One region of the Halanaerobium sp. DL-01 genome, then DNA from elsewhere that is predicted to be linked to it. Evidence: riboswitches for the same ligand, from Rfam matches in the RefSeq annotation. Region 1 holds a riboswitch; each other region holds the start of a gene.
The links. A riboswitch is a leader RNA that binds a small molecule or an ion and turns the genes downstream of it on or off. The one in region 1 is predicted to bind cobalamin.

Region 1 (10,877 bases):
TAAAACAATCATCAGCAATCCCAGGAGTATTATATTCCCATTCACTCATCAATATCACCTCTAAGGCTAGAATTTAATTGATTCTTATCCAGAATAATAATCACTGTCAGTTTAGAAAATGAAAACTTTTTAATTTCTTCTGCACTGCCAACAGTAATATTTTCATCTACATAAGAAAGATTTTCAAAAACACAAATAGTTTTATCTTTAATTTTATTTTCTATTAAATACTCAGCAATCTTTGCCGGAGGAAATTTGCTATCTGTAAAAAACCCAACCTTAGCTTCTTTTTTTAAGAGAACAAACAGCTCCTCTTTATTATCTTTACCGTGGAGACTGGTAATTCTCATATCATTCCAACTAATTTGAATTCTAGAAGCAGCAAGCTGTAAAGAACTGATCCCAGGAATAACTTCCAAAATATCAAGATTTATTTCTCTTTTTAAATAATTAAGTAAGCTGTATAAACCTGGATCTCCTGAAACTAAAACAGCAATTTTTTTCTTCTCATAATTAGTCAAAATATAATTTTTAATTTTAACTAAGGGCAGAGTAATTTTAATTTTTTTAGCCTTTTGTTCTGCAAAAGTCTCTAAAGCTCTACTGCCTCCGATTAAAACATCCATTTTTTCTATAATTTTTTCTGTTTTTTTTAGTAAATAGTCTTTATTTCCCGGTCCAATTCCCAGTACATAAACTTTATTCAAAATTAAAATCCTCCTCTGCTTCTTTTGAAAGAGCAACAATACCCTGATTTAAAGTAAAAATTACTGCTTTACACTTAATTTTATTTTCAAGTTTTGCTTCTACTTTACTGACTACTGCTTCACTAATATTTTGCAAAACACTCTCCAGATTATGAGCAAGAAGAAATTCAGCAGCTTCCTCAGCAGTATTAATTGCAAAAATATCTTCAATTATTTTTTGTTCTGCTCCCGTTAAAGCTGCATGAGCAGCAATTATTTCCCGGCGGCCATCAGCTAACTTACTATGTGTATTAAAAATTCCACCGGCAACTTTAACTATTTTACCAATATGACCAACCATCACAATCTCATCTATTTTAAGCTCCTTAAGCTCTGTCAGCATAAAACCTACAAAATTACTCATTCTAATAATCTGTTCTTCTTTAAAGCCTGCCTTCAGAGCCCGCTTTTTGCCATGATTGCCAAAAACAAAAATTAATTTTTTATATCCTAAGGCAGCTGCCTGTCTCAATTCTACAGCTAGCGACTCTTTGTAGGCTGATTCTGACATCGGTTCTACAATACCAGTCGTCCCAAGAATTGAAATACCACCTTTAATTCCCAGTTTGGGATTAAAAGTTTTTTTAGCAATCTCTACTCCTGCAGGAGCAGAAATATGCACTTCAAAAATATTGTTTTCTGGAAAAATATCCCGCACAGCTTTTTTAATCATTTTACGAGGTTCAGGGTTGATTGCCGCCTGACCAACATCCAGCTGCAGTCCAGGTTTAGTTACTTTACCAACTCCTTTACCTCCTTTGAGTATCACTTTGCTTTTGTTCAAAGTTTTATCAAATTTTATTCTTTTTAATTCTACTGTAATTTTTATTCCATCTGTCTGATCTGGATCATCACCAGCATCTTTAACAACTGCCGCCCGGGCCAGATCTGTACTGTAAAAACAATCCTGGGTCTCCATTTCAACTTCTATTTCTGCAGGCGTCTTAATAATGATTTTGTTTACAGTTTTCTGTTCTAATAACATTAGTGCCGCAGCTTTTACTGCCCCAGCAGCTGTGGTGCCAGTAGTATAACCAAGTCTATATTTTTTACCACCTTTTGTTATATAACGTTCAAAAGCCATAATTAATCATCTAAATTATATAAGACAGAGTTAACAATAGAAGCAGCAATAGCACTGCCACCTTTACGGCCTTTTAAAGAAATATGTGGTATTTCAGTCTGCATTAAATCATCTTTAGATTCAGCTGCTCCCACAAAACCAACAGGTGTGCCGACAATGAAATCAACTTTTTTTCCTTTTTGACTTAAGTTAATTAACTCAAATAAGGCTGTAGGTGCATTACCTATAGCAAAAATTTTCTTACCTGGTAAATCAATAGCTTTCCGCATAGCCATAATTGATCTCGTTAAAGAGGTCTTTTCTGCTTTATCTCTAACATCTTGATCAGCAATAAAACATTTTACCTCTCCTCCATATTCAGCTAATTTATGTTCATTAATACCAGCTTTAAGCATTGTAACATCAGTTATGATATCTGCTCCTTCTCGGATTAAATCACTCATAATTTCTATTGCATTCTGAGAAAATTTAACCTCTGAAGCTAGCTTTGGCTCCGCTGAAGCATGAATCACCCGTTTGATTGTTTTTAATTCTGCATCACTGCAGTCTAACTTGCCAATTTCTTGATCGATCAACCTCATGCTTTTAGCTTCTATCTTTTTTGGATTATTATCTTTCATACTTTCCTCCTCAATTTTTTAAAAAGCCCAATAAATTTCTCTAAGTTGAAGCTAAAGCTTCAAAATATGTCTCAAAAATTTATTTTTCAATTCCAATTCTTGCTTTAACACCTTTTTGATAATAATGTTTAATTTCTTTCATTTCTGTTACCAGATCAGCATATTCTATTATCTTATCTGCCGCATAACGACCAGTAATTACAACTTCCACTTCTTCTGAACGATTATCTATAGCTTCAATTAATTGCTCTTCAGAAAAAAGATCATAATAAACAGCAATATTTGCTTCATCCAAAATTACTAGCTCATACTCACCTGATTTTAAAATCTTGGCTACTTCTTCTAGGCCTTTGCGAGCTGCATTAATATCTTCCTCTTCTGCTTTCCCTTTGATAAAACAATTTAATCCATACTGTTTAATCTCAATTCTTTCTATCTTTTTTAAGCTTTTTAATTCACTATATTTCATACCTTTAACAAACTGAGCTATATAAACATTTTTCCCTGCTCCTACTGCCCTAATTGCCAATCCAAAGGCAGCAGTTGTTTTCCCTTTGCCTTTACCTGTATAAACATGAACCATTCCCTGCATCTATTACACCACCTAATTATCAAAAATAATTTTATATAATGACTCAAGATCAATATGTTTTCTAAATTCTGATGCCAGATAGTTATAATTGTCTTCTCTGATCTCAGCTGCACTTTTTTCTAGTTCTGAATCTAAACTCAGACCTTTTTTTGTTAAAAGATGATTAATTAATGATTTTCTAAAACAATCATTTTTGAAAATATCATGAATATATGTACCCCAGACATTTCCTCTATCATTTACTGTTCCATCACAAACAGTTTTTTCTGACTTACCTAATTTCTGTCTTTTTAACTTAAATAATGATTTCTGATCAGCAGCTAGTATAGTTTTACCCTGATGAATTTCATAACCACTTAAAACTTTCTTCTGACTATTTTTAAAAAAATTTAGTTTATTTAAACTCTCCACCTTAACCTGTCTCGTTATTTTTTGAGATTCCAGAACAGTACTAATCTTTAGTAGTGAAAGGCCTTTTATATTTTGCCTGGTCCCTTCCAAATTATCCGGATCTGATATTTTTTGACCTAGCATTTGATAGCCCCCACAAATACCGATAATTTCAGTATTTTGGGCTGCCTTTTCAATGATTTTTCCAGAAAGTTTTGATTCATATAAAAATTCTAAGTCACTAATAGTAGTTTTAGAACCAGGCAGTATAATTAAATCAGGATCTCCCAGCTCCATTTCCTTTTTTACATATCTAAGCTGAATATCTTTTGCAGTTTTAAAATAATCAAAATCTGTAAAGTTTGACATCCCTGGATAAGCAATAACTACAATATCAATTTTATAATTCTGATTACCATAAATTTCTTGCTCTAAACTATCTTCTGAAGGTAAATTAAGTTTTTCTAAATATGGCATAACTCCCAATACTTTTTTGCCAGAATGTTTTTCTATCAGCTCTACTCCAGATTTAAAAGCAGCAGGATCACCTCTAAATTTATTGACTATTATTCCCTTAACTCTCTTTCTTTCTTTTTCAGTAAGCAAATCCAGGGTTCCAACAATTGAAGCAAAAACTCCACCTTTATCAATATCTGCAATTAAAATTACAGGTGCATCAGCTATTTCTGCAGCTTTCATATTAACAAGATCTTTATCTCTTAAATTTACTTCAGCAGGATTCCCCCCACCTTCTAAAACTAAAAGATCATAATCCATTTTTAATTCAGCAAGGGCTTCTCTTATAATTTTAAGTAACTTCTCTTTTTGGGAAAAATAATCAGCAGCCTTCATATTTTTAAATACTCTTCCCTTTAAGATTATCTGAGACATATCATCGGCGATAGGCTTCATCAAAATTGGACTCATATTAACTTCTGCTTCTACTTTTGCTGCCTCTGCCTGTACTGTCTGGGCAATTGCAATTTCCTGACCCTCTTTTGTAATATAAGAATTCAAAGACATGTTTTGAGATTTAAAGGGAGCTGTTTTATATCCATCCTGAGCCAGTACTCTGCATAGAGCAGCTGCTAAAATACTTTTGCCGGCATCTGAAGCTGTACCCTGAATCATAACTGAATCTGCCATTTAATCACCTCTACTTAATTTTAATAATTTATTAATATCTATATTTTTTTCAACCATATCTGCTAATCTATCAAGATTATTTTCAATTTCTTTTTGATAGTTATAACTTTTTTGTTCTTCCCCCATAGATTGCTTATTTCCTAATTTATTTAAAAGTGCACTGCGAAAATTATCATTATCAAATAATCCATGCAGATAACTTCCAAAACAATTTCCAGCCTGATTAACTGCACCATCTTTTAAATTTACTTTTATGTTAGATCTCTTTATTATTCTGAATAATTCTTCAGTCCCATTTAAATACTCTGTCTGACCCATATGAATTTCATACCCTAAAAAAAACTCTTGAGGGTTAAATCTAGACATCAAATTTTCAAGCTGCTGAGTTAAATTGATTTTCACTTTTACTTGATGAGTAGTTTTTTTATTTAAAAATACTGTATTAATATCTAGTAATCCAAGTCCATTTATTTTTTTTATATCTCCTTCTGTTCCATATTTATCAATTAGTTTTCGTCCGAGCATTTGGAATCCACCACAAATACCAATTATCATAATTCCGGCTTTATTAGCTTTTTTAATTTCGGCTGCCAATCCGCTTTTCTTTAAAAAATCAAGATCTTTAGTGGTTGTTTTAGTTCCTGGTATAATTATTAAATCAAAATTAAGTAATTCTTGGTTGTTTTTAATATATTCAAGTTTTAGACCAGTTTCCATTTTCAAACTATTAAAATCACTAAAATTTGACATGTGAGGTAATCTTATTACAGCGATTTTTAATTTTTTAGAATTTTCTCCATAATTATTTAAGTTTAAAGAAGCAGAATCTTCTTCTGGTAAATTAAGACTTTTAAGATATGGTAAAACAGACATAACTTCTTTTTCTGTATAATCCTCTAAAAACTTAACTGCAGGTTTTAACAAATTATAATCTCCCCGAAATTTATTGATTATCAATCCTTTTATCAACTTTTTATGGACTGGAGATAAGAGTTTTAAAGTTCCAACTAAAGAAGCAAGACAGCCTCCTTTTTCAATACTGCTGATTAAAAGCACTGGAGAATTATAAATTTCTGCTGTAAACATATTAGCAAAATCAGGTGTAGTTCTATTAATTTCTGCAGGACTTCCTGCTCCCTCAATAATTATCAGCTCATTATCTTTTCTCAATCTTTTTAATGAATCCTTAATTGTGCTCTCATAAATTTCAAGATATTTTTTTTTGTTTTTTTGATAATTAATATTCTTATCCACTTCACCATTAATAACAATTTGGGTCTGGCCGTCTCCCATCGCTTTAACTAAAATTGGCTGCATATCTACAGAGGCTTCTCTAAAAGCAGCTCTCGCCTGTAAAGCTTGCGCTATGCCAATTTCTTTGCCATTTTTCGTTATGTATGAATTAAGAGACATATTCCAGGCCTTAAAAGGTACAGTTTTTATTCCTTTTCTGGCAAAAATCCTGCATAAAGCAGTAACAAAAAGACTTTTACCAGCATCAGAAGAAGTGCCTTGAATCATTAAAGTTCCAGTTTTATTCTTCATTTTTTTAACTCCTTAAAAAGCTATATATAACAAGAAAATCTCAACCTAAAGGTTGAGATTTAAAGTATATAATCATAATTAAAGCTAAATAAATTGATAGTCTGATTAGCTTTAGTAAAAAAACTAATGATTATCCACCTGCAACCTGTTCCCGAGGCCAATTGTAGATTATATAAAAGGCAGGTCTCCTGACTCCTGATTTACATTTTAAATTCTAACCTTCCCTGTAATAACATTACAGGTGGTATAAAAGAATCTAAAGATCAGTTACAGTGGCGGGCCCGTTCAGGATTTTAACCTGATTCCCTATTCTCTTCAGTAATAGCTGAAGCACCTTTTTATATAAATTATTTAATTTTAAAAATAAATATTTAACAATTTATATTATAACTATATAACAATTTAACGTATTTGTAAAATTTAATTATACAATTTAAGTTAAAATTTATATCCATATTATAAAATTTTATATCTGTAAATTTAAGCTTTTTCCAATCCTCAAAACTTATTTTTCTAAATTTTGATTATTTTTCGTTCGTGCTATTAAATATGTAATTTCTTTTTTTATTTCTTCTTTCAAGGCTAGATATTCTGATTTTTTAAGATTGTAATTATCATTTGCTAAAATTTGAGAATCATAATTATCTATAATATCCCTTATTTTAATCAAAAAATCATCAGCAGCAATTTTTCTAAAAATATTTTTTCTGAGTTGATTATTTTCTATATTCTCTACCATATTTCCTCTATTTCCGGACATAATGTCTAAAAGAAGTTGATACTCAATCCCAAACTCAGATTCCATTTTTTTTCTAATATTTTTAGAAAGTGCAGGTAGACTAGAACCAGTAGAAATAGTTAAAAGTAGTTCTCCTCTGTTAACAATTGCTGGTAAAGTAAAATCAGATATTTCAGCATTATCAGCTGTATTGACTAAAATGTTTTTTTTTCTAGCCAGGAAAGCAATCCGTCGATTTAATTCTGAATTATTAGTGGCAGCAAAAACTAAAAATCGTCCATTTAAATCTTCATCTCTAAATTTTCTTTTTAAAAAAATATATTTTTCTGATTCCTGATTTAAATAGGGTAAAAATTCCTGATTAAATTCCGGTGAAGTTATTTTTATCTGGGCTCCGGCCTGCAGGAGCCTCTTGAATTTACGCAGTGCCACTCTGCCCGCTCCTACAATTAAAACTTTTTTATCTCTCAGATTTAAATTGATTGGGTAAAATTTCACATCTTTCCTCCTTCAATTTACAATTAATCTTTTCCACCTACTGCAAAAATAATTTTTGCAGCCTCTAATTGAACTTCTTTAGTTTTTTCATTTTCTACCGCTAATTTTTTAAGACCAACTGTGGGTTGATGTAAAAGCTTATTTAAAAGGCGATGACCCAGCTGTTGAATAATCTCTGAAGCTTCCAGTTCTGAATTTTGCAGCAGATGCAGAGCTCTTTTAACTTCTTTTTCCTTAATACAGCAAGCATTAGCTCTCATTTCTTTAATCAGTGGAACACAGCTCCGCTCAAGCAGCCAGCGCTGAAAATTATATTTTTCTTCTTTTATTATTGCTTCAGCTTTTTCTACTTCATTTTCTCTTAAATCTAAATTTTTATCAATAACATTTTTTAAATCGTCAATATTATATAAATGTACCCCAGGCAGTTCTTCGACATTTTGATCAATATCTCTTGGTAGAGCAATATCAATTAAAAACATTGGTCCATGTTTTTTCTCTACTGTATCTAAAAGATCATCTTTATGAAGTACTGTATGAGGAGCTGCTGTAGAAGCAATTATAATATCAACTTCTTCCACTCTAGCTTTAAATTCTTCCCAGTGAATAGCTTCTCCCCCATATTCAGCTGCTAGTTTTTGTCCATTAGCATAAGTACGATTTGCCACCAGAATTCCTTCTACACCATAATTAAGTAAGTTTTTGAGTGTAAGCTCTGCTGTTTTCCCAGCACCAAGAATCATAATCTTCTCCCCATCAAGATTCCCAAATATATCTCTAGCCAGCTCTACAGCTGCATAACTAACTGATACCGCTCGTTCATTAATTTTAGTCTTAGTTCTTACTAATTTGCCAACTTTAATGGCTTCTAGACATAACTGATTTAAATAGGAATCTGTAAAATTTTCTTCTTTATATTCTTGAAACTGTTTTTTAATCTGAGCTAATATCTGATCTTCTCCTTTAACCAACGAATCAAGACCTGAAGCTACCCGGTATAAATGTTCAACTGCCTGCAGATCATGATAATGATAAAGATAATCATTTAAATCATTTCTCGCGTATTTAAAATATCCTTTTAAAGTTTTTTTGAACAATCGAAAAATATATTTTTCCAAATATTTTCTGAATTCAGCTTCTTTTTCAGAATAAAGATAAATCTCAAAACGATTACAGGTATTTAGAATAAAAAATTCTGCAAAAGTATTATTATCCAATTCTTGTTTTAATTCTTTTTTAATTTTAGATATTTCTTGAGAAAGTCGGTCTCTAATTGATATAGGAGCTGTTTTATGATTAATTCCGAATACTAAAAGCTGCACCAAAAATCCCCTACCTTTTAAAATATTGAAGTGTAAATTTTAGATTTTACTTTATTTTCAATCATTTCAGTTTTAACTATACAATATCATAAATTTTATAATTTTACCAATTTATTATTTTTACCAGTCAATTAACTTAAATACTGGTTTACTCTAAGTGCAGCTTTTGCTCCTTCTGCAGCAGAAATTACTATCTGTTTATCTATAATATTGCTTACATCTCCTGCGGCAAATAATCCTTCAATATTTGTCTCGTTTTTATCATTTATTATTATTTCCTTCTGTTTATTCCTTTCCATTATATCTGGAACAAAATCACTTTTTGCAGAAAGACCAATTTCTATAAACAGACCATCAAGTTCTATTCTTTTTTCTTCACCTGTATTTTTATTTTCCAGAATAACTGCCTCAAGACTATCTTCTCCTATAATTTCTTTAACACTGGTTGAAGTATAAACATCTATTTTATCTGAACTGGCAACTTTCTCCCGAAGTACTTCATCTCCCATTAAATAATCCATAATTTCTACTAAAATAACTTCTGCATCCATTTTTGCAAGGTCCAGGGCTGCTTCAAGTCCTGAATTTCCTCCTCCAACCACTGCTGCCCTTTTGCCTGCATAAAGATATCCATCACAGCTAATGCAGTAGTGAACTCCTTTTCCTTTAAGCACATACTCCTGTTTCATACCGAGATGTCTTTTTTCTGCACCTGATGCTATTATCACTGAACGAGCAATATATTCCTTTTCAGAATCTGTTCTTAAAATATGTTCACCATTCTGACTTTCTATTTTTAGTATTTCTTCTCCAATGACAGCTGTAATATCATAATTGTGAATATGGTCCCAGAAATCCATAATTAAATCATCTCCATTTATCTGTGCTTTGCCCAGATAATTATCGATTTCATTGGTATCTATAACCTGTCCACCGATATCTTTGGATATCAGCAGCAGATCAATACCCTTGCGTGCTGCATAAAGAACTGCATTTAAACCTGCCGGGCCAGCACCAATAATTATTAGATCCCACTTTTTTTGGCTGTAATCTTCACTTTTAACTCCGAGTATATTATCGAGATCACCAGATTTTTCCAGCTTAATAAGATCATCATATCCACCTAGGCACTGTCCATTTATTATTATCTGAGGAACTGTTTTTCTGCCAGTTCTAGTCTTCATTTCTTCAAATTTTTCTTCATTATCGATATTATATTCGATATAATCAAGATTTTTTGATTTTAAAAATGCTTTAGCCTTTTTACAGTATGGACACCATCCTTTAGAATAAACTTCTATTTTTAACTTATCTGTCATTTTAACCACCCCTGTAAATTTTTTATAAGATAGAATGAGCTTTTTCTTTATCCTGAAATTATTATTCTCTATCTTAATCTTTAATCAAAAAAGCTTTCAAGATAGGAATTTACTGTATCATTAATAAATTTAATATTATCTTCATCATTGTCATGTGTTTTCTGCTGTAGAGGTATATAATTATAAACCATGGTGAAAAACCGGTTTAAATCTTCTTCACTTTCATTAATATCAACCTCATATTCTTTTTTTGAGGTTGCAGAGAAAAAGCTGATATATATCATTCATCATAATATATAGTTATATTAATTATAGTTTAAATTCCAAAATAATGTCAAATATTTATTCTGCATTATATAGAATATTTGTATCTTAAGCTCAGTTTTTTAATTTTTTAGACAAAAACAGGCTAATAACTAATAAAATAGTTATCAGCCTGTGTTAATTATTTAAACGATTATTTATTTAATATTTATAATTATAAATAATCCACTTTATTTACTTATCATCTGACCGGCAGTTCTACCATAAACAATTGCATCTGTAATTGCATTACTACCAAGCCTATTAGTACCATGTATTCCACCAGTTACCTCACCAGCTGCATATAGGCCAGGAATAACATTTCCATCTTTATCTAATACCTGAGCATTAGTATTGATCTTAATTCCACCCATTGTATGATGGATAGCAGGTACTGCTTTCAAAATATAAAATGGTGCTTTTTCAATTGGCAGCATATCTCCTCTATTATTAAAATCTTCGTCATAACCCTGTTCAGCAAATTTATTATAACGGGCCACTGTTTTACTGAGCTGTTCAGCGTTTATAGCGAAAATTTCTGCTCCTTCTTTAATATTATCAACTTTTACAAGC
Region 2 (10,877 bases), on a different contig from region 1:
TTTGTCATTATTATTTTTTTCTTTTTCTAACTCATTAAGCCAGGCTGGTTTATCGGCTGGTTCAGGTTTTTGTGTATCGATATTTTTTTCTTTGTTTTTTTCTTTATTTTCCTCTGTTTTCTTATTTAACACTTTATCTTTCTTATCTGCAGTTTTTTTTTCAACTACATGTTGGCTATTATTTTCTAAAGCTGTTTTTTTATCTTCGATATTATTTTCTTCAGTTAGTAAACTCTCTACTATATCATTTTTTAATGATTTTTTTTCTCCAATTAGATTGTTGTTTTCAATTTTATTCTGTTCACTGTTCTTTTTGCCATCTAATGAAGATTCTAATGAACGCTCACTTTTTTTAATCTGAAATTCTATATTAATTTCAACTTCTTTTTTATCTTTGACAGGCTTATTTCCTGCCAGGATTTCAAAAGGCGAAAGCTCTAAAAAAACAAGAAGAGATAATGACAGAATCAAGCTTAATATTTTTGCTAATTTATTATATTTGTTCATCATTCATCACCTCTTCTTTTGTTTAACTTTCAATTAAATAGTTTTTATTTAAAACTTGGTGCTTAAAGTAAGCATATAGTTTCTTTCAGGCATAGGATAACCATCAACAACTTCATATTCTTCATCAAAAATATTATTAATTGAAAGTGAAAGTTTATTATCTTCATTGATATTTTTTATTATTTTTAAATCTGAAACAAAATGTGATGGCATATCTTCTTTAGAATTGTAATCTGTTCTTTCACCTGTATAGCGATTATTAAGGATAAATTTAATACTGCTCATCTGATATGTCATATCCATATTTAAAGTATGATAGGGCATATCCCCAATCTGTTCACTGGAATTTTCTTCTTTGGTATCTAAATAAGTATAATTAACATCAAAATCAAATTTATCATTTATTTTTCTTGAATAAAGAATTTCAAATCCATTCATTTCAACATCTGAATCAATATTTTGCGGTATATAGGAACCATCCAGTAAAATCATTTTTTCTACATTTCTATTGAAAAATGTTAGCTCTTTTTTGGATTTTTGAGTTTGATGTTTAAATCCAATATCAAGTGATTCTGCTTTTTCAGGTTCTAAATCTGGATTGGAAAAACCTGGATAATAAAGATCTACAAATGTGGGAGCTCTAAACGATTCAGCAGCATTTGCATTAAAACTAAGCTGATCAGAAATTTTATAAACAATCCCCAGTCTGGGACTAAATTCTGAACCATATACTTCATGATCATCATAGCGGCCGCCTATATTAAATATAGTCTTGTCTTTATAATACATTTTATCCTGTATGAAAATAGCTTTATTGTTATTTTTCTCTTCATAGTCACTAGATTTAGCATCTTTTTTTACTTTGTTTTCTGTTAAATCCAGCCCACAGCTTAAAGTGTGGTTTTTTAAATAATAAGTTTCGTTAATTGAAATTCCTTTTTTAGAAATATCAGTTACTGTATCCCAGCTGAGGTCTGTTAATTCTCTATCATTATTATAAATTGATATTTTTCTATCTTTATTTTCCAACTTTTGATTGAAAGTTAAATTTACATTTTGGTCATTATCTTCACGGGATCCACTTGATGCTGCTAAAAATCCTTCTGGTAAATAATCAGCATCCTGGCCAGGATAATCAGTTTCACTATCATTATTTTTGAATGAAAGTGTAATATCACTATAATTACTTATATTATAATTATATTTCAAAAATAAATCTTCTCTATCTAAAGAACTGTTATCTCTATGACCATCTGATAGTAATTTGTCATAAATTAAAGTTAAACTGCTGTTATCACCGGAAAAGCTGTGAGATATACTGTATTTTTGTGTATCAAAAGAGCCGGCTTCTAATTTTAGATTTGTTTTTTTAAAATCATCCGCATCTTTAGTAATTATATTAATTACACCTCCCATAGCATTTGCTCCATAAACAGCTGAAGAAGGGGATTTTAATACCTCAATTTTTTTTATAAATTCAACCGGAATTGATTCCAGCCGAAGACTGCCGTCATTTGGATTATTATATGGCTGTCCATCAATAAGTATCAAAATCTGTCTGCCGCGCATTCCTCGGATTATGACATCTTTTTGTCCAACAACCCCACCTTTATCTTTAATATGTATGCTTCCTGTGCTCTGCAGCAGTTCTGCAACATTATTTGCTGCAGATTCTTCAATTTCCTGTTCATCAATCACCTCAATACTGACAGCAGTCTCCATAATATCTTCTTCATATTTACTGGCAGTAACAACAACCTCTTTTAGATTAATAACTTCTTCCTCAGCAGCATTTACCGTAATAACAGCTAAAAGTGATAATAAAACTGCTGTAACCACAACTAGAACTAATTTCTTCATAATTTTTATTCCTCCTGTTTTTTGGTTACAGCCATCAAAGACAGTGCCTATAAATACCATAAACAAAAAAAACCGCCCAGGTAATGGCGGTGTCTAAGAGATATAGACAACAACCAACCTTGTCTCGAAGATGGCTGTTTTGCTCTTCAGGCAGGTTTCCTGACTTACAGTTTCACTGTCTTTACCTTCCCCATTGCTGAGTGGTTATTTAAGACAGTCAGCTGATTACAGTGGCGGACCCGTTCAGGAATTTCACCTGATTCCCTATTATCTTCTTTAAAAGAAGCACCTAAAAAGAAAACATATTTCCTTTTATTATTTTATTCGTTATAAAATTTATATTTCCTGCATAAAAATAAAATAAATTAAAAGAAGGATTTTACAATAATTTACATAAATATAATATATAGGAACAAAAAGGGGTGTTAATATGGCTTTACATAATAAAATTGGCAGGTTGGGTGAAGATATTGCAGTTCAATATTTAATAAAAAATAATTTTAAAATTATTGAAAGAAATTATAAAAATAAATTTGGAGAAATAGATATAATAGCTTTAGAAAATAATGTTATACGTTTTATTGAAGTTAAAACGAGAAGTTCAAATTATAAATCTTCTCTTGAAGAAATTCTGCATTACAATCAAATTAAAAGGCTTAAAAATTCAGCTCTTTATTTTATCAGTAATTATCATGATAATCAGAGTTTTTCATTTGATCTTATACTGATAAAAATTAATATTGAAAATAAGAAAATAACTTTCTTTAAATATCTTAAAGACATAATTTATGAGGAGTTGATATAAATGTATGCTGATCTTTATTCTGCAGTTATTAGTGGAATCAGAGCGGAAATAGTTAGGGTGGAAATAGATATTTCCAATGGACTTCCCGGCTTCAGTATAGTGGGATTAGCTGGAAAAACAGTGCGGGAATCAGCAAAAAGAGTACGTTCAGCGGTAGTAAATTCCGGTTTTCACTGGCCGATGAAAAAAATTACGGTAAATCTTGCTCCTGGTGATGTACAGAAATATGGATCTCATTTTGATCTTGCTATAGCAGTATGTCTCCTTATCTGCTCCAAACAGATCAATATAAAAAATAAAAGTAAATACTTATTTGCAGGTGAACTTACTTTAAATGGTGATATTAATCGGGTAAAGGGAATACTGCCGATGCTCCTGGAAGCAAAAAATAAGGGTATCAAAAAAGCTGTAATACCTTTAGAAAATGCTGCAGAATGTAATTTAGTTCAAAATACTGAAATTACTTTTTTGCAAAATCTCAAAGAAATTGATAATCTCAACAATATAAAGGGCAGTAAAACTAAAATAAAAAATAATACATTAAGACTAAACAGAAATAAAATACCTGATATAAATAGTATAAGAGGTCAGAAAACTGCCAAAAAGGCTGTAATGATTGCAGCAGCTGGAAGACACAATCTGCTTTTAGTAGGACCACCAGGCTGTGGCAAAACAATGCTGGCACATTCAATAGTTAAACTGCTGCCGCTTCTTAATAAAGAAGAACTTATAGAAGTTGCTTCAATTTACAGTATTAAAGATAAACTAAGAGATCTGGATATAAATAACAGGTATCGTCCATTTGTTGCTCCCCATCATTCTATTACATCTGCTGGTTTAATAGGTGGTGGGAAAATACCTGTGCCCGGAGAAATATCTCTTGCTCATAAAGGTGTATTATTTCTGGATGAACTTCCGGAATTTAAAAATAAAGTATTGTCCAATTTGCGTGAACCACTGGAAAATAAAAAAATAAAAATAGTTCGTCAGCAGGCAAGTTTTATTTTTCCAGCAGATTTTCAGCTTATTACTGCTATGAATCCCTGCCCCTGCGGATATGCTGGTCTGGATGACAATAGATGCAGCTGTTCAGAGCGAGATATTGCCAGATATCAAAAAAAATTATCAGGAGCACTTAAAGACAGAATTGATCTGCAGATAGAACTTCTGCCGTTAAAAAGTGATGATATTTTAAAAAAAAATACAGAGCAGCAGTACAATTATCTAAAAAAAATTGAACAGGCTGTATTAGCTCAAAAAGATCGATATAAAGATCTGAATATTAGCTATAACAGTCAGTTGAGTATAGAAAATATAGAAAAATTCTGTCCACTTGACAGTGATGCAGAAAATATACTAAAACAGGCTGTAGAAAATTTACAGCTGAGTATGAGGGGTTATATAAGACTTTTAAGAGTGGCAAGAACTACTGCAGATTTAAATAAAAACAAAAATATTAAAAGTAATGATCTTCTGGAAGCAGTTAATCTCCGCTGGTATGCTGAAAAATCAGAAATGCTTCTTTAAAAATTTGATCATAGGATAACCAAGTATGGCAATTACAGCAGCTTCGCTTAAACCAATCTGAATTACATTTAACCAATATGGTATTCCATAAATTTTATATAGATATAAACTTATAAGAAAAGCATTAAATATAATTGGACTCAGATATGCAGTAATACTGTTCTTAAATTTGTATGTTATATAGGCAGCAATTAAAGTTACTAAAGAACCTCCTACAATATCAACAATTCCAAGCCCTCCCAGTATATTGGCTAGCAAAACTCCCAAAAATAGAGCAGGTACTGCTTCTGGAAATATCATCGGCAGAAGAGTTAGAGCTTCTGCAGCACGAAATTGAACAGGGCCAAAACTAATGGGCGTCAATAAATATGTTATAATAACATAAAGTGCTGCTATTGCTGCCCCTCTTGCTATTTTTTTTGTTTCCATATCTTATCTCCTTCCTAAACTTATGCTGGAGCTTATAAACTTTTTCAAAATAAAGCTTAAAAATGAGCTTAAATCAAAATATAAATTATAAATATTATTCTGGAACTCTACCAAATGATTTGCGGTGAATTGGTGAGGAGCCATACTTTTTTAAAGCTTCAATATGTTCTGCAGTACCATAACCTTTATTAGATTTAAAATTATATTCCGGGTATTGATCTGCATAGTCAAATATTATTTTATCTCTTGTAACTTTTGCAATAATTGAAGCAGCAGAAATAGCATTTATTTTTTTATCACCATCAACTACAGTTTTTTGCTCTATTTCTAAATCTGGAATGCCTGTATTTCCATCTACCAGAACATATTCAACATCTAGATTAATATTATTCAAAGCCCTCTTCATTGCCAAAAATGTTGCATTAAGAATATTGAATTTATCAATCTCCTGATTATCTGCTTTTCCTATACCTACAGCTGCTTTTTTATTAATTTCAGCAAAAAGTCTATTTCTCTCCTTAACTGATATTTTTTTTGAATCATCAAGACCATAGATTGGTTTAGCAGAGTCTAGTATTACTGCAGCAGCTACAACCGGACCGGCCAGAGGGCCTCTGCCGGCTTCATCAATACCAGCTATAAATTTATAGCCTATATTTCTTAGATTATCTTCATATTTATTATTTATATGCCACCTTTCTATAATTTTTTTTCTTTTCTGCAGTTTTTTTGTAAGCTGCTGTGAAATTTTAACAACACCTGTTCTTGAATCATTGGCAAGTTTTTGAATTAAATTTTCTGCTGGTTCTTTAGTCTTCAGATACTGCTTTATTTCTTTAATTGTCATTTTCTCAAAATCAGGATACTGATAAATCATCTGAATCATCTCCTGGTTTTTCCAGTGTAATTTTTCCCAGTTTTCCCCTTCGAAAATCATTAATAAGCAGCTGAGAAGCACGATTCCTGTCAACTTTTCCACCACTCATAATACAGCCTCTTTTTTTGGCAATCATAGGTAAAATATCATAGGGATGTTCCTGGCCAAAATCAATATTATAAAATTCCTTTAAAAAATCAGCATTAATATCACGAATAAACTTAATTAATTTATATGATGCAAGTTCGAAATCAAAAATATCATTATCTACCGCACCGGTAACTGCAAGTTTATATGCAGTATCCTCGTCAGAAAATTTTGGCCATAAAATTCCTGGTGTATCGAGCAGCTTAACCTTTTTATCAATATTTATCCACTGCCTGCCTCTTGTTATTCCAGGCTTATCACCAATAGTTACAATTTTACTGCCAGCCAGAATATTTATCAGAGCAGATTTTCCAACATTAGGAACACCAATTATCATGGCTCTGATTTGTCTGGCTTTTCTCCCTTTTTGAGAAAGTTTCTTGCTGATTATATCATATTTATTATTTAAAAGACTTTTTAATCTGGAAGCTCCCTCTCCCGTGATAGAATTGATCAGTACAGCATCTGTCTCTTTATTGATGTGCTCAATCCAGTTTTTATTTAAATTATCATCAGCCAGATCCATTTTATTTAAAACAACTATCTTATTCTGATTCTTTATGATCTCATTCAAATCAGGATTTTTACTGCTTTTTGGAATTCTAGCATCAATTGTTTCAATTACTAAGTCAACTAGGCTTAAATCTTTTTTTAGTATTCTTTTTGCTTTTGCCATATGTCCTGGATACCACTGTATCATAATTTATTAACCTCACATTAAAAAAGGGTGCAGGATAAAACCTCCCCACCCTTTAAATTTAGTCTCTTTTTTCTTTAATTCTAGAAGCTTTACCTCTTCTTGAGCGCAGGTAATACAGACGAGATCTTCTGACATCTCCACGACTAACTACTTCTATTTTTGCTAATTTATTGGAATGAAGTGGAAAAGTTCTCTCAACTCCAATACCTTTTGATATCTTTCGAACAGTGAAAGTTTCGTTAAGTCCCCCACCATTTCTTTTTACTACCACACCTGTATAGTTTTGAAGCCTTTCTTTACCACCTTCTACAACTTTAACCATCAGGCGGAGTGTATCACCAGGTGCAAATACCGGTATATCATCACGCATTTGTTCTTTTTCGATTTCGTTGATAATATTCATTGTAAACCTCCTTCCCAAATAACTATTTTGTCCACCAGGGTGAAGCTAAAAGACGATCAAGTATTATCGATACAGCACTTCGAACAGATAAATGATTAAAATCCCCTCTACCAATCACAGGGTCAAGTATGTAATCACACTGTTCTAAAGTTTCTTCAGTAAGGCCATAGCCTGTTCCAAAAATAATAAGAAAAGGTCTGTCATCTTCTGCAAAAATTTCTCTCATATTGCTGTATGAGACCGAGTTCTCAAATTTTTTAGCATCTGTTGCAATCAAAACGGCATCTTTTTCAGTTTTATTTTTTATACTTTCTTTTACTTCATCCAGTGTTGAAGCTATTTCCAAAACAGAAAATGCTTCATGACGATTATAGCAGTAATCTGCTCCTCGTCCACTGGTCCAATAGCCTTTCATTCTTTCAACAAGCTGCTGCTGTGATTTAAGATGATTGATAACATAGTATTTATTAATATCATAGGTCCTTGCAGCTCTGGCAATATCATGCAGATCATAATTAGTTATTGTAGTTGTTATTTTGTCGCCAAGTTTGTTATATATTGGATAGTGCAGCAGTCCAAGAAAAATATCTGCATCAATTGTTTTCATTAATTTCACCCTTTAATTCTTTCTTTAATTCTTCAATTATTTTTAAATCTTCAGGATTCAGTTCCTTCTTTTTTAACAAATCTGGTCTTCTGATAAGTGTTCGCTTCAGTGATTCCCTTCTGCGCCAGTCCTCTATCATTTTATGATTGCCGCTTAAAAGCACATCCGGAACCTGCATCCCTCTAAATTCACGTGGTCTGGTATAGTGTGGATGTTCAAGCAGTCCTTTATAAAACGAGTCTTTTAAAGATGAATTCTCATCACCAAGAACACCGCTAACCATTCTAGAAACAGCATCTATCAAAACCATTGCAGGCAGTTCTCCACCTGTTAAGACAAAATCACCGATAGATATTTCTTCATCAACAATAGTTTGCCTAATTCTTTCATCAACACCTTCATAACGCCCACATATAATTATTAAACCTTCATTCTGACTTAATTTTTTAACCAGATTTTGATCCAATTTTTTCCCCTGTGGGCTCATGAGAATTGTTTTAGCTGTTTGCTCTCTTTTTTTCGATGCAAACTGCCAGGCTTTATAGATAGGTTGAGGTTTTAAAACCATTCCAGCTCCACCACCATAAGGTGGTTCATCAGCCGTATTATGTTTATCTTCAGCAAAATCTCTAATATTTATTGTTTTAATGTCTATTATACTATTTTCCTGAGCTCTTTTTAAAATACTTTCTGTAAGTGGTCCCTTAAACATTCCTGGAAAAAGTGTCAATATCTCGAAAAACATAATTTCAACCCCTATAGATCCAATAAACCTGTTATCGGTTCAACAATCATTATATTTTTTTTGAAGTTTATGTCAAGTATCATCTCTTTACTAGCTGGAATCATAAAATCTTTAATTTTACCTTTAATTAAAAATATATCGGTTCCTGCAGTATCAATAATATCAGTTAAAATACCCAAATAACTTCCATCTTGTAAATAAACTTCCATATTAATCAAACTGTCTACATAATAGTGATCTTCAGGTAAAATCATTTTTTCAGCTTCAGGAATCAGTACCTCAAAATTTTTGTATTTTTCCGCATCTGAAATCGAATTTACAGATTTAAATTTTATTATTACAAACTGTTTATGAAATCTAATATACTCTATCTGCATTTCAATAATATCTTTTTTATTTTTTAGATATACTTTATCAAGTTCAAAAAACCTTTCAGGAATGTCAGTTAGCGGTTTCACCCTCACTTCACCTTTATTCCCCTGAAATCTGGTTATTTGTCCGACTGTAGTGTATTCATTGTTCAGTTTAATCACCAGCCTGAAATTTATTGAATATCAACTATTACTTTTTTACCTTCCTTAGTTGCTGCTGCTTTAACAACAGTTCTAATTGCGTTTGCAATTCTACCTCTTTTACCAATAACCTTACCCATATCATTATCAGCTACAGATAATTCTAAAATTATTGATTTTTCGCCTTCAACCTGATTTACATGAACCGCTTCCGGTTCGTCTACTATTGATTTTGCTATAAACTCTACCAGTTCTTTCATGGAGTTTTCCTCCTTTTGTTAATTATTATGAAATTTTTCCATAATTCCTGATTGTTTCAGCAAACTTTTTACTGTATGTGATGGTTTAGCACCATTGTTTAACCACTTTAATGCTTTTTCTTCATCAATTTTATAAGAAGCTGGTTCAGTTGTAGGATCATAAAATCCAAGTTCTTCTACAAATGGCCCTTTTGGAGTTCTTCTTGAATCAGAAACTACCAATCTATAAGAAGCATTTCTTTTACTTCCCATTCTTTTTAAACGAATCTTAACTGCCATAAAAAACACCTCCTTTCACTAACCTCTCATTTTATAACGCATTGTCAGGTTAGTACTAGGGCATCGAGCCCGTCGCACTCACTCTCATTTTATAACGCATTGTCAGGTTAGTACTAGGGCATCGAGCCCGTCGCACTCACCCTCATTTTAATAATATACTTAACCAAAGAACGGCATTTTAAAGCCACCTTTGCCTAATTTACCGCTGTTTAACTGCTTCATCATTTTTTTGGTCTGTTTAAACTGTTTCAAAAGTCTATTAACTTCCTGAATATTCGTTCCACTTCCCTGAGCTATTCTCTTTCTTCTGCTGCCATTGATAACTGATGGATTTCTTCTTTCTTCTGGTGTCATGGAATTAATTATGGCTTCTATATGATCAAGCTGTTTTTCATCAACCTGCATATTTTTAAGCTGTTTTGAACCACTCATACCGGGCATCATTCCAAGCAGCTGATCCATAGGTCCCATATTCCTTACTTGATCCATTTGATCAAGAAAATCTTCCAGGGTAAATTCATTTTTTCTCAGTTTTTCTTCCAACTCTGCAGCTTTCTTTTTATCAATACTTTTCTCGGCCTTTTCAATAAGGCTTAAAACATCTCCCATTCCCAGTATTCGAGATGCCATCCTGTCCGGATGAAACTGTTCTAAATCAGCAAGTTTTTCACCTGTACCAACAAATTTAATCGGTTTACCGGTAACTGCTTTAATTGAAAGTGCAGCACCACCACGTGCATCACCATCAGTTTTTGTGAGCACAATTCCATCTATATTGAGCTTTTTATCAAAGTTGTCTGCTACATTGACAGCATCCTGACCTGTCATCGCATCAACAACTAAAAGAATTTCATCGGGTTCAACAGCAGTTTTAACTAATTTTAACTCTTCCATCATTTCTTCATCAATATGAAGTCTACCTGCTGTATCGAGGATTATGGTATCACAGTTGTGGGAAGAGGCATAACTTAAACTACCTTTTGCTATATCAACAGGATCTTTTTTATCTCCCATGCTGAAGACCGGAATATCCAGCCTTTCACCCAGTACCTGAAGCTGTCTTATCGCTGCAGGTCTATACACATCGGCTGCTGCAAGCAGAGGCTGTTTACCCTTATTGGACAGTATTCGTGCTAGTTTACCGGCACTGGTTGTTTTACCAGAGCCCTGCAGTCCCACCATCATAATTATTGTTGGCGGTTTTGATGAAATATTTAAT
Region 3 (10,877 bases), on a different contig from region 1:
TCATATATATTTTGCAGTTGAGAAACTAAATTTTTGAAACTCAGAATCTATTTTCTTAACTATATTCTATCACAAATTTATCTTTTTTAAATATAAATAGAAAAAAATCCCGGGAAAACAGGGAAATATCCAGGGTTAAATTGATATGCCACCTCAAAAAGAGTAAAGATAAGTATTTACAATCAAATAAATTCCTAGTGTTTCTTCTCTGGCCGCTACATTAAGATATTTCACTATCTTTGTCTTTTGTAGTGAGCAGCATTATATGGACAAGAAAAAACCATAAATATACCCCTTGTGCCAAAAAAGCCACAGGGGGTCTAAAAAATAAAAAAACTAATCTACTTTACTGCAGTAAGTGCTATTTCTACTGAAACACCTTTGGGCAAATTGCTTACTTCCATACAGGCTCTTGCAGGAGGATTTTCTTTAAAATACTCTGCATAAATATCATTTACTGCGCCAAAATCATTTATATCATCAAGAAAAATTTCTGCTTTGACAACATCCTGAAAAGTACAATCTGCTGCTGCTAAAACAGCCTTAAGATTTTCTAAAACTCTTTTTGCCTGTTCTTCTACTCCACCATCAATAATTTCTTGAGTTTCCGGATCAATAGCAATCTGTCCGGATAAATAAACTGTATCTCCTGCTTTTACTGCCTGTGAATATGCTCCCACTGCTTCTGGTGCCTTATCAGTTTTAATAATTTCTTTTGTCATTTTAAAATTCCTCCTAATTGATTTTGTTTAAAATATTTCTCTTTTAAATGTAAATAAGATAGTTAAAAAATGATATATTATACTTCTAACCTTATCTTATTCTTTTGACCCTATAATTATTATTCTCTAAAGTATCCATAATATCCTTCACATGATCTTCATTTTTTGTTTCCAGTGTAATCTGAACCTGGGCGTGTTTAAGAGATATATCAGGTGTAAGTCTGTCATGAGTTACAGAAATCACATTTGCACCAGTTTTAGTAATTATTTTATAGGTACCGTTATAGGTACCCGGTACTATATTAAAAAAACTATGCAGATGCATTATCGACGGCAGCTTCAGAAAAGGTAGCCATACTTTTCATTAGATTAATAGAACTATCTAAAAATGGCATAGCCAATACAGCCCCTGTACCTTCTCCTAAACGCATATTTAAGTCAAGAAAAGGACTAAGTCCAAGTTGTTTATAAACATTTTTATGCCCTGGCTCAACTGATTTATGAGAAGGAATAAGATAATTAGCTACTTCAGGTTTTAGTTTTTGGGCAATTAGGGCTGCAGCACCAGTAATTAAGCCATCCATAATAACGGGCACATTATTTGCAGCTCCTCCAATTATAACACCAGCCATACCTGCTATTTCTAAACCTCCAATTTTTGCAAGGATATCAATTGCATCTTCTGGATCAGGATTGTTGATTTTTATGGCTCTTTTTATTACTTTTATTTTATTTTTTAATCCTTTTGGATTTAAACCGGTTCCAAAACCTACTATCTCCTTCAGTGGCGCCTTTGTTATAACTGCGATTATTGCAGAACTAGCTGTTGTATTTCCAATCCCCATTTCCCCAATACCAATTACTTTAGAACCTGATTTTATAGATTTTTCTGCAATCTCAATTCCAGCTGCTAAAGAGTCCACAGCCTCTTTTTTAGACATTGCTTCCATTTTTGCCATATTATCAGTACCATTTTTTACTTTTTTTATTATTAATTTTTGATTATTAATATTATCTATCATTCCCATATCTACAATTTTTAAGTCTACACCAACTTCAGCTGCTAAAACATTTATAGCAGCCCCATTATTTAAAAAATTATTTACCATTTGAGTTGTTACTTTTTGAGGAAAAGCACTAACTCCTTCTTCTACAACTCCATGATCTCCTGCCATTACAATATGAGTTTTCTTGTCAAAACTGGGATAAAGTTCTGAACAAATCCCCGCCAATTTGACCGCCATTTTTTCTAATTTCCCCAGACTTCCTTTAGGTTTTGTTAATTGATCTAATCTGTTTTGAGCTTCTGTCATTTTTTTAATATTAGGTATTCCAATTTGGCTAATAGTTTTTTCTAATTTTTGCATTTTAATTCCCCCTTCTATATTTTTTAAATTAAAAAAGTTCACGATCCCCAAAGAGATCGTGAACTTTTCCATCATCCACAAATAATTTAATTATTAAGGCAGGTCTCCTGACTTACAGCAAGTTCTTTTTCCCTTCCCTAATTAAATAGGTGGTTTATAAAAAGTTTTTAAGCTGAATACAGTGATGGGATCGTTCAAGATTCAAACTTGATTCCCTATTCTCCCAAATAGGCACCTTAATAATCATTTTTTATTATGCATTCATTATATAACATATTTAATAAATTTTCAAAGCTTATTACAAATGATAAATAGCGAAGAATCTTTTATTTTTTACTAGTTAATTTCCCCGTCAAATCATAGATTTAAATGTTAAATAAAATTTTCTTTAAATATTTTTGATAAGATGAGGATATTTTAAATACTATTCTTCTTCTCCATACTTATGAAGTAAGACTGAACATTTTGCTGCCTCTGCAATTTTATCTGTTTTCTTTCCAAATAATGTCTGGTAAACCCACCAGTCTCCAGAAGGTCCAATAACCAACAAATCAAAATCATCTGTGGATTCTTTAATACTAGTTGTCAAAGAATCACCCTCGAGTATTTTAGTTTTAACATTAATATTAAATTCAAAGGCCTTTTCTTTTGCATATTCCAGAATTTCATTTCCTTTTTAAAGGCTGCCATTTCTTTTATCTACGTAATGAGTTAATGTTAAAGTAGCTCCAGTTTCCTGAATTATATGTTTAATCAAATTCAATCTGCTTTTCGAAGGTGTTTTGCTACCGGATACATTATTTTTTTTATTTGTTCGATATCAACTCTATTTTTATAAATAATTACATCTCCATGAAAATTGCCCATTATATTTGAAGCCATTTTAGAGATCTTAGCACCTGGTTTGGGCCCCCAGCCTAATATTATTGCTTCTGCTTCCATATCAAAAGCTGTTTCTAAAATACCTCTTTCAATAGTTTTAGAGGTCACAATTTCACGGTCACTGTGTATTCCATATGTCATCATCTTATGATGGCTATCAGTAACTCTCTGCGCACCCTCTCTCCACTCTCTCGGAAGATTAATATAACTTCCTTCCTGAATCACATGAATAAATTTAACCATTCCTTTTTTCCTTTCAATTATATAGGAAGCCAGATCAGTTAAATTATTAATATCTGCTTTATGACCTAAAGGAAGCAGAATTTTATTATATCCGGGCCAGCTTTCTTGTAATTTATCATTCATTAATCTAATACCTCCTCTAAAGCAAGATTTAATTCCAGTACATTAACTCTGCTTTCCCCAAATAATCCCAGCAGTTTTGATTCTGTATGTTCTTCTATCAATGAATTCAGGGTTGACTCAGAAATTCCTGTCTGTTCTACTAGATAACTAACCTGAAAATAAGCTGCCTCAGGCGAGATATGTGGATCTAAAGCAGAACCAGATTCAGTAATTAAATCTACTGGTACAGCCCTATTACCAGGCTGATATTTAACTTTAATTTTCATTGAGTCAGCCGCAATTCTCTGCTGTAATTTAGGATTTGAAGCAGCCAGATTATCGCTGCCAGAAGTTGAAGCATCATAATTAATCGAAGATGGTCTTGAGATAAAGTAGCTGTCACTTTCAAAGTTTTATCCGATTAATCTGGAACCTACAGCTTCTCCATCCTGATAAATTATACTGCCTGCTGCTTTATCAGCAAATAGCTGTCCAACTCCACCCAGTAATAGTGGATAAATAATTGAGAAAATCAAAAGTGAAAGAACAATTAACTTAACTGCAGTTATTATATTCTTTTTAATACTCATTTAAAACACCCCCAGCATAACCAATAGCATATCGATTAATTTAATAGAAATAAATGGTGCAATTAGACCGGCTCCACCATATATAACCAGATTCTTGCGCAGTAATTTGGATGAGCTCTCCGCTTTATAATCCACACCCTTCATTGCCAGTGGAATTAAGAAAGGGATGATCAGTGAGTTATAAATTAAAGATGCAATTACTACACTCTGTGGTGAATACAGGTTCATAAAGTTAATCTGCTGTAAAGCAGGTATCCCGGCACTAAAAATTGCAGGTATCAGAGCAAAATATCTGGAAATATCATTGGCAATACTGAAAGTTGTTAGCGAACCTCTGGTCATTAACAGCTGTTTACCAATAGCAACTACCTCAATTAATTTAGTCGGATCAGAATCAAGGTCAACCATGTTTCCGGCTTCTTTAGCAGCATTAGTACCGGCCTGCATGGCCAGTCCCACATCGGCTTTTGCTAAAGCAGGAGCATCATTGGTCCCATCACCGGTCATGCCAATTAACTTTCCTGATTTCTGAATTTTTTCAACCAGAGCAATTTTTTCTTCTGGCTTAAATTCAGAATAATATTCTTCTATTCCGGCCTGTTCTGCTACATAGCGGGCAGTTCTCTCATTATCACCAGTCGCCATAATACATTTAACTCCCATTTCCTGTAACTCCTGAATTCTGGCTTTAATACCAATTTTCAATTCATCCTGAAGTTCAATTAAGCCAAGAATTCTTTTATCTACTGCTACAGCTAGAGGAGTCCCACCACTATCTGCAATTTCGTGAGCTTTATCTGTTAAACCATCAGGAATCTCCTCAGCATATTCCTTAACTGCTTCTACAGAACCTTTTCTGATTTCAGTTCCATCTGGTAGATCAATTCCACTCATTCTGGTTTTAGCAGAAAACTCAACGAATTTTTCTTTTTTTAATTCACTTTCATCTACCTCGACATCCAGGTCATGAGCCAGATTAACTACTGAACGCCCTTCTGGAGTTTCATCAAAATATGAGGACTGCAGACAGGCTTTATATAACTCATTTTTCTCACTTCCGACTACTATAAATTCTTCTGCTATTCTTTCTCCAGTTGTAATTGTTCCTGTTTTATCTAAAATCAGGGCATCAAGGTCACCGGCTGATTCAACTGCCTTACCTGATTTAGCAATAATATTTTCTCTAGTTACCCTGGTCATCCCTGCAATTCTGATCGAGGCCAGTAAAGCCCCAATAGTTGTCGGCATTAAACCAATTAAAAGAGCAATTAAATTAGCAACATCAACATTCATATCCACATACATGCCAAAAAAACGCATAGTAACAACTGCTGTCAGATAAACAAAAGTAAAACTGGCTAAAATCAGAGTCATTGAAATCTCATTGGGGGTTTTCTGTCTGGAGGCTGTTTCCACCAGATCGATCATTCTGTCTAAAAATGACTCTCCTACAGCAGCAGTAACCTCAATTTTAAGCACATCACTTAAAACTTCAGTTCCCTCTGTAACAGAGTTTCTGTCACCACCACTTTCTCTAATTACAGGCTCTGATTCTCCTGTAATTGCTGATTCGTCAATAGAGGCACTACCTTCTACAACTTCTCCATCACGAGGAATAATATCACCTTTTTCGGCAAAGACATAATCTCCTTTTTCTATCTCTTCTCCGGCAACTACCTCATAATCAGCTTCAGTTATCTCATCTAATTCAATATCCTTATTTTTTAGCCTTTTTCCTTCACTCTCTACCTGTAGGGCCTTTAGACTGTCAGCATGGGCTTCACCCTGCAGTTCTGCCAGAGATTCAGCATAATTGGCAAACAAAAGCGTAAAGACTAAAATTAATGTGATTGTTAGATAATACCAGGTGGGTTCCTGCCCACTAAAAAGAGGTGGATAAATAGTCAAAATTATTGTCAGTATAGTACAGAGCTCTACTACAAACATAACTGGATTTTTGATTAAATATCCAGGGTTTGATTAAATATCCAGGGTCAAGTTTGATAAATGACTGTTTGACTGCTGTCCGCTGCTGTTCCCAATCTATATCGAACATCTTACATCCCCCCACTTAGCATTTCTGCAATTGGCCCTACTGCTAATGCAGGCATAAAGATTAAACCACCTATAATAATCATTACACCAACAAATAGAACTAGAAATGACAAATTTTCTACTTTAAGTGTTCCTTCTGTTTCTGGTCTTATTTCTGTTTCTGGTCTTATTTTTTTCTTCGATAAATTACCAGCTATTAAAAGCTAACCAAAAATGGGAAGATATCTCCCCATTAAAATTGCACCACCATTAAGTAAGTTATAAAATACTGAATTATCCATTAAGCCTTCAAAACCACTACCATTATTGGCAGCAGCTGAAAACTTCTCATATAATACTTCTGAGAAGCCAGTAAAACCCGGGTTATGAATGGCTTCTTTTCCTACTTTAGTAATCACTGCAATAGAAGTTGGAAATAAAACCAGAACAGGAAGCAAAAGAATAATTAATGCTGCAATTTTAACTTCACGCCATTCAATTTGCTTCCCTAAGTACTGAGGAGCCCGGCCAATCATCAAACCGGCTATAAATACACATATAAATATATAGGTCATTAAGTTAAGCAGACCAACTCCAACTCCATTATATAAGCAGTTCATTGCCATTGCCAGAAATGGACCAACACTTCCCTGGGGATTATAACTATTATGCATACTGTTAACTGCTCCATTAGTAGTTGAAGTTGTGGAAATAGCCCAGAGTGAACTTAAAAGACTGCCAAAGCGTGTTTCTTTTCCCTCCATATTACCCAGACTCTGATCTATGTGTACATCTCCTTTTACCATTGTTACAGCTCTATTTGGCTGCATTTCTCCAGCTGCTGTAACCCAGAATAAGCCAAGAAAAATTACAAATAACGCTCCAATTAAAATTACCCCATGTCTCCTCTTTCCTATCCAGATACCAAAGGCATAAATTATTGCCATCGGGCTGGCCAGCATGATTAAATTGAGCACTATATTTGATAGAATTGTTGGATTTTCAAATGGATGAGCAGCATTTGCTGCAAAAAAACCACCACCATTTGTACCCAGGGTCTTAATTGCTTCTATTCCAGCTACAGGTCCAACTCTGATCGCCTGTTTTACTCCCTCTATAGTATTTACTATAATCTCACCACCAAACCACTGGGGTGAACCCTGAGAAATTAAAAGCAGAGCAACTACAAAAGAAACCGGCAGTAAAAATCTAATTAAACCTTTTATTAAATTTACATAGAAATTACCAAGTTTACTCTCTTCTTCATTCTGAATTCCTCGTGTAAAGGCCGGCGCCAGTGCCAGACCTGTTCCTGCTGATAAAAACATTGCCAGCCCAACAGCAAAAAGCTGAGAAAAATATGATAATATTTCCCCACCATAATGCTGCTGATTTGTATTACTAATAAAAGTACTGGCTGTATGAAAAGCCTGATCCCAGCTCATACCCTCTAAATTAAGCGGATTTAGAGGCAGAATGTTCTGAAATTTAAAGACCAGAAATAAAAATATAAATAAAACTCCATTAAAGATCAGTAAAGAAAATAAATACTGTTTCCAGTTCATCTCTTTATTCTGATCAATATTCAAAAATGAAAATATCCTATCTTCTACAAACTTAAATGGCCTATCCAATTTTTTAATAAATTTCAGTTTATTCGGCAAATTACTTTTGCTTTTCGTTTCATCTTTATAAATCCAGGCTATATATTCTCCAAATAAATAAATTAAAGTAAATAATAGTAAAAAAAAGACAAGCAGAGCTATTATATTCAGCATTTTTTCACCTTTCTTTTAGAACTTTGTGGGAAAAAATAATACATAGGTTAGATATCCAAAAACAAAAATTGTTACCAATGCTAAAATAATATTACCAATATCCATTTAACACCACCCCTATTTTTTTCTTAAATACCTGCTGAAATAATCAAATTAAAATATTCTGTTTTAAAATTACTTAAACAAAAATTAATTAACTAATTTTTGTGGCGGCTTATATAAATTCCATCTTTAAACAATTTAATAGCTGCATAAAGAATAATCAAAAATTCCAGCCTTCCCAGGAACATTCCTATAATTTCAGTCCATATTACCATTAATGGAGTATCTAAACCTGTAATTCCGATTGACAGCCCGACCGTCCCAAGAGCAGAACCAAATTCAAACATGCTTTCGAGCAGAGTATATCCATGGGCAGTAAAAATACCAACTCCAACAAAAAATGTTAAAAGATACAGTATAATATAATTTGCTACCCTCTGTACATGCTCACTTTTTACGTAAAATTTACTTTCTCCCCTCCAGAGATAATTACTGCTTACATGCCTTCTTGGTAAAAACTGTTCTTTGATCTCCCAATAAATAGATTTAATTATCAAATAAACTCTGTACTGTTTAATACCACCAGCAGTAGAACCAGTTCCACCACCAACAAGCATTAGCAGAATGATTATAAAATTAGCGAAAGCAGGCCAGCCAGTAAATGAAATTGTAGAAAAACCAGTTGTCGAAAGTGCAGTTACCAGCTGAAAAAATGACTGCCTTAAATTTTCTCCCAGATAAGGATAGATTATATCTAAAGAAAAAAACATTATTACTGGAGTTAAAAGCAGAAGTGAAGTTATCATAAAGCGTATTTCTGCATTTTTAAAAAAAGTTTTTACTTTACCTTTTAAAAGAGTATAATGTGTGGCAAAATTTATTGTGCCGAGAAACATAAGTATAATTGTAACAATCTCAATTGAAAGGCTGTTATAATGACCTATACTGTCAGCCTGAGTAGAAAATCCACCGGTTGAAATAGCAGCCATCGAATGGTTGATAGAATCAAATAAACCCATTCCAGAAATATAATATAAAAAAACACCTACTAAAGTATAAAAAGTATAAATCCGCATAATCATTAAAGTCGATCTCTTTACATGGGGAAGAAGTTTATCACTTCTGGCTTCCGCCATATATAATCCCATTCCATGAACCGGCAAAAGATAGGAAAGTGCTATTACTGCCAGACCAGCACCACCAAAAAACTGCATAATACTTCTCCAGAGAAGAAATATTCGGGGAGCTTCTGTAACATCAACAAGGGAAAGACCGGTTGTTGTCCATCCACTTACCACTTCAAAAACAGCATGACTCCAGCTCATATTCAGTCCACTGACAAAGGGGACTGCTGAAAAAACAATTGCACCCAGCCAGGAAAATATTACAATAATACTACCTTCATTTAAAGATAGTTCCACATCTTCTTTTTTATTTTTTATACCATAAATATAAAGTAACAGACCGGTTAAAACAGCAAGACCACCGGCTGAAATAAAATAAAAACTATAATTTGCTTCTTCAGGATAGGCAAACAGAACAAAAAGTGGTGATAAAATTGCCGCACCGGCAAACATTATTATCATACCTGTATATTTAAAAATTAAAAAATATCTTGAAACAAGCAGATCTTTGTAGTTCACATTTATTCACCACCAAAAACTTTAATTGCCTCAGCCTGTTCTTCAGGCAGAGAGATAATAACTATTTTATCTCCAACTTCAATTTTAGAACCACCCCTTGGTATCTGTATTTCTCCATTTCTGATTATTCCTCCTAAAATAATGGTAAGAGGCAGATCCATCTCTTTAATTTCTTTTCCGGCAGCTGCAGAATTTTCTTCAACCTCTACTTCAAATATGCTCAACTTCCCATCTTCTATCATGGTTAAATTGTTAATATTATCAGAGGAAATACTCTGTTCTATTAGAGAACTAATAAGATCGGTTATATTAAAAATACTGTTGATGCCAAGTTTAGTAAATAAATTTTCGTTTTCCGGATTATTTACAAGAGCAGTAGTTCTTTTAACTCCAAAATATTTTTTAGCCATTTTACAGATAAATAAATTATTATGATCTTTTTGAGTCAATGAAACTAAAACATCAGCTTTATATGCGCCAGCATCTTCCAGAACCATTTTTTCTGATGCATCGCCAAAAACTATGGTTCCATTTATATCTTTAGATAGATCAGCAGCAAGTTCTTGATCTTTATTTATAATTGTAATGAAATGACCTTTTGAGATTAATTTTTTGGCAAGATGGTAAATTAATTTACCACCACCAACTAAGATGATATTCACTCTAATTTCATTCCTTCCCTATCAATTTTGCTTATAATATTTTCAGCTAAAAGAGAGATTTGAGAAAATATTTCCACTCTATCTTCATTTTTATACATATCCTCTACCGCAGGATCAATTGTCCTAACCAGTATTCTGGGAACATCAAAATTTTCTTTTGCCATTTGAGTTACAAGATAGTTCACCTGATCATTTCCAGTAGTTACTATAGCAAGATCAGCGGATTTTATTCCTGCCTCTTTTAAAACATCATTTTCCATAGCGTCTCCTTTAATCTGAAATCCGGAGAAATCCACCGGCAGAAGCGTAAAAGAAGCAGTTCTTTTTTCAACAACTACAATTTCATGGCCAGATCTGGACAGATTTCCGGCAAGAAGAGAACCTGTCCGTCCGGATCCAATTATAACAATAAACATCTATTCCTCCCTTTCCTCGTCTCCAAGATTCATACTGTCTATATCCACAGAGCCCATCCTTTCTCCAGCTCTTTCAATATTGTCATTTGCCGGTTTATATGATGGATCAAGAGCCAGTGCAGCTCTGTACATTTTCATAGCTTCGGGCTGCTTATGCTGCATCTCATATATGATACCCAGCAGATTAAATGGTTCCGGTTTTTCTGAATTCTCTGAAGTAGCCTTCTGCAGCATTTCCTTCGCCTTAGAAAAATTTCTTTTATTAATTGCATTTTTAGCTAAAATTATATAATCCTCAAAGCTTTCAACTTCTTTTTCGATATTTTCAAGCTCATATCTCTTAAATACATCTTCAACTATCTCAATAATCTCTTCTGGTTTAAAGGGTTTGCGCAG

Region 2: linked by a shared signal. The riboswitch ahead of DER71_RS01025 (TonB-dependent siderophore receptor) and the one ahead of DER71_RS06390 (cobyric acid synthase) in region 1 are both predicted to bind cobalamin.
Region 3: linked by a shared signal. The riboswitch ahead of cobT (nicotinate-nucleotide--dimethylbenzimidazole phosphoribosyltransferase) and the one ahead of DER71_RS06390 (cobyric acid synthase) in region 1 are both predicted to bind cobalamin.

The regions. Positions count from the first base shown of each region.
Region 1 is NZ_QPJN01000014.1:21,218-32,094, forward strand. Features, by position in the region: gene cbiT (precorrin-6Y C5,15-methyltransferase (decarboxylating) subunit CbiT) at 1-49, opposite strand, end outside; gene cbiE (precorrin-6y C5,15-methyltransferase (decarboxylating) subunit CbiE) at 42-707, opposite strand; gene cbiD (cobalt-precorrin-5B (C(1))-methyltransferase CbiD) at 700-1,830, opposite strand; gene DER71_RS06375 (precorrin-8X methylmutase) at 1,833-2,450, opposite strand; gene cobO (cob(I)yrinic acid a,c-diamide adenosyltransferase) at 2,530-3,042, opposite strand; gene DER71_RS06385 (cobyric acid synthase) at 3,055-4,578, opposite strand; gene DER71_RS06390 (cobyric acid synthase) at 4,579-6,123, opposite strand; cobalamin riboswitch at 6,284-6,476, opposite strand; gene DER71_RS06395 (bifunctional precorrin-2 dehydrogenase/sirohydrochlorin ferrochelatase) at 6,629-7,360, opposite strand; gene hemA (glutamyl-tRNA reductase) at 7,384-8,682, opposite strand; gene DER71_RS06405 (FAD-dependent oxidoreductase) at 8,814-10,001, opposite strand; gene DER71_RS11935 (hypothetical protein) at 10,082-10,285, opposite strand; gene DER71_RS06415 (flavocytochrome c) at 10,496-10,877, opposite strand, start outside.
Region 2 is NZ_QPJN01000001.1:213,531-224,407, forward strand. Features, by position in the region: gene DER71_RS01020 (energy transducer TonB) at 1-507, opposite strand, end outside; gene DER71_RS01025 (TonB-dependent siderophore receptor) at 556-2,367, opposite strand; cobalamin riboswitch at 2,499-2,675, opposite strand; gene DER71_RS01030 (YraN family protein) at 2,798-3,172, shown strand; gene DER71_RS01035 (YifB family Mg chelatase-like AAA ATPase) at 3,173-4,699, shown strand; gene DER71_RS01040 (QueT transporter family protein) at 4,682-5,128, opposite strand; gene DER71_RS01045 (ribonuclease HII) at 5,223-6,005, opposite strand; gene ylqF (ribosome biogenesis GTPase YlqF) at 5,986-6,852, opposite strand; gene rplS (50S ribosomal protein L19) at 6,911-7,255, opposite strand; gene DER71_RS01060 (RNA methyltransferase) at 7,278-7,862, opposite strand; gene trmD (tRNA (guanosine(37)-N1)-methyltransferase TrmD) at 7,849-8,610, opposite strand; gene rimM (ribosome maturation factor RimM) at 8,619-9,140, opposite strand; gene DER71_RS01075 (KH domain-containing protein) at 9,152-9,379, opposite strand; gene rpsP (30S ribosomal protein S16) at 9,398-9,658, opposite strand; gene ffh (signal recognition particle protein) at 9,818-10,877, opposite strand, start outside.
Region 3 is NZ_QPJN01000022.1:10,846-21,722, reverse strand. Features, by position in the region: gene DER71_RS08320 (RidA family protein) at 342-722, opposite strand; gene DER71_RS08315 (hypothetical protein) at 814-1,047, opposite strand; gene cobT (nicotinate-nucleotide--dimethylbenzimidazole phosphoribosyltransferase) at 1,034-2,089, opposite strand; cobalamin riboswitch at 2,169-2,343, opposite strand; gene DER71_RS08305 (universal stress protein) at 2,514-2,678, opposite strand; gene DER71_RS08300 (hypothetical protein) at 2,849-3,337, opposite strand; partial or broken gene kdpC (potassium-transporting ATPase subunit KdpC) at 3,337-3,906, opposite strand; gene kdpB (potassium-transporting ATPase subunit KdpB) at 3,907-5,853, opposite strand; partial or broken gene kdpA (potassium-transporting ATPase subunit KdpA) at 5,964-7,718, opposite strand; gene DER71_RS12530 (potassium-transporting ATPase subunit F) at 7,734-7,823, opposite strand; gene DER71_RS08275 (TrkH family potassium uptake protein) at 7,916-9,403, opposite strand; gene DER71_RS08270 (TrkA family potassium uptake protein) at 9,406-10,065, opposite strand; gene DER71_RS08265 (TrkA family potassium uptake protein) at 10,062-10,481, opposite strand; gene DER71_RS08260 (response regulator) at 10,482-10,877, opposite strand, start outside.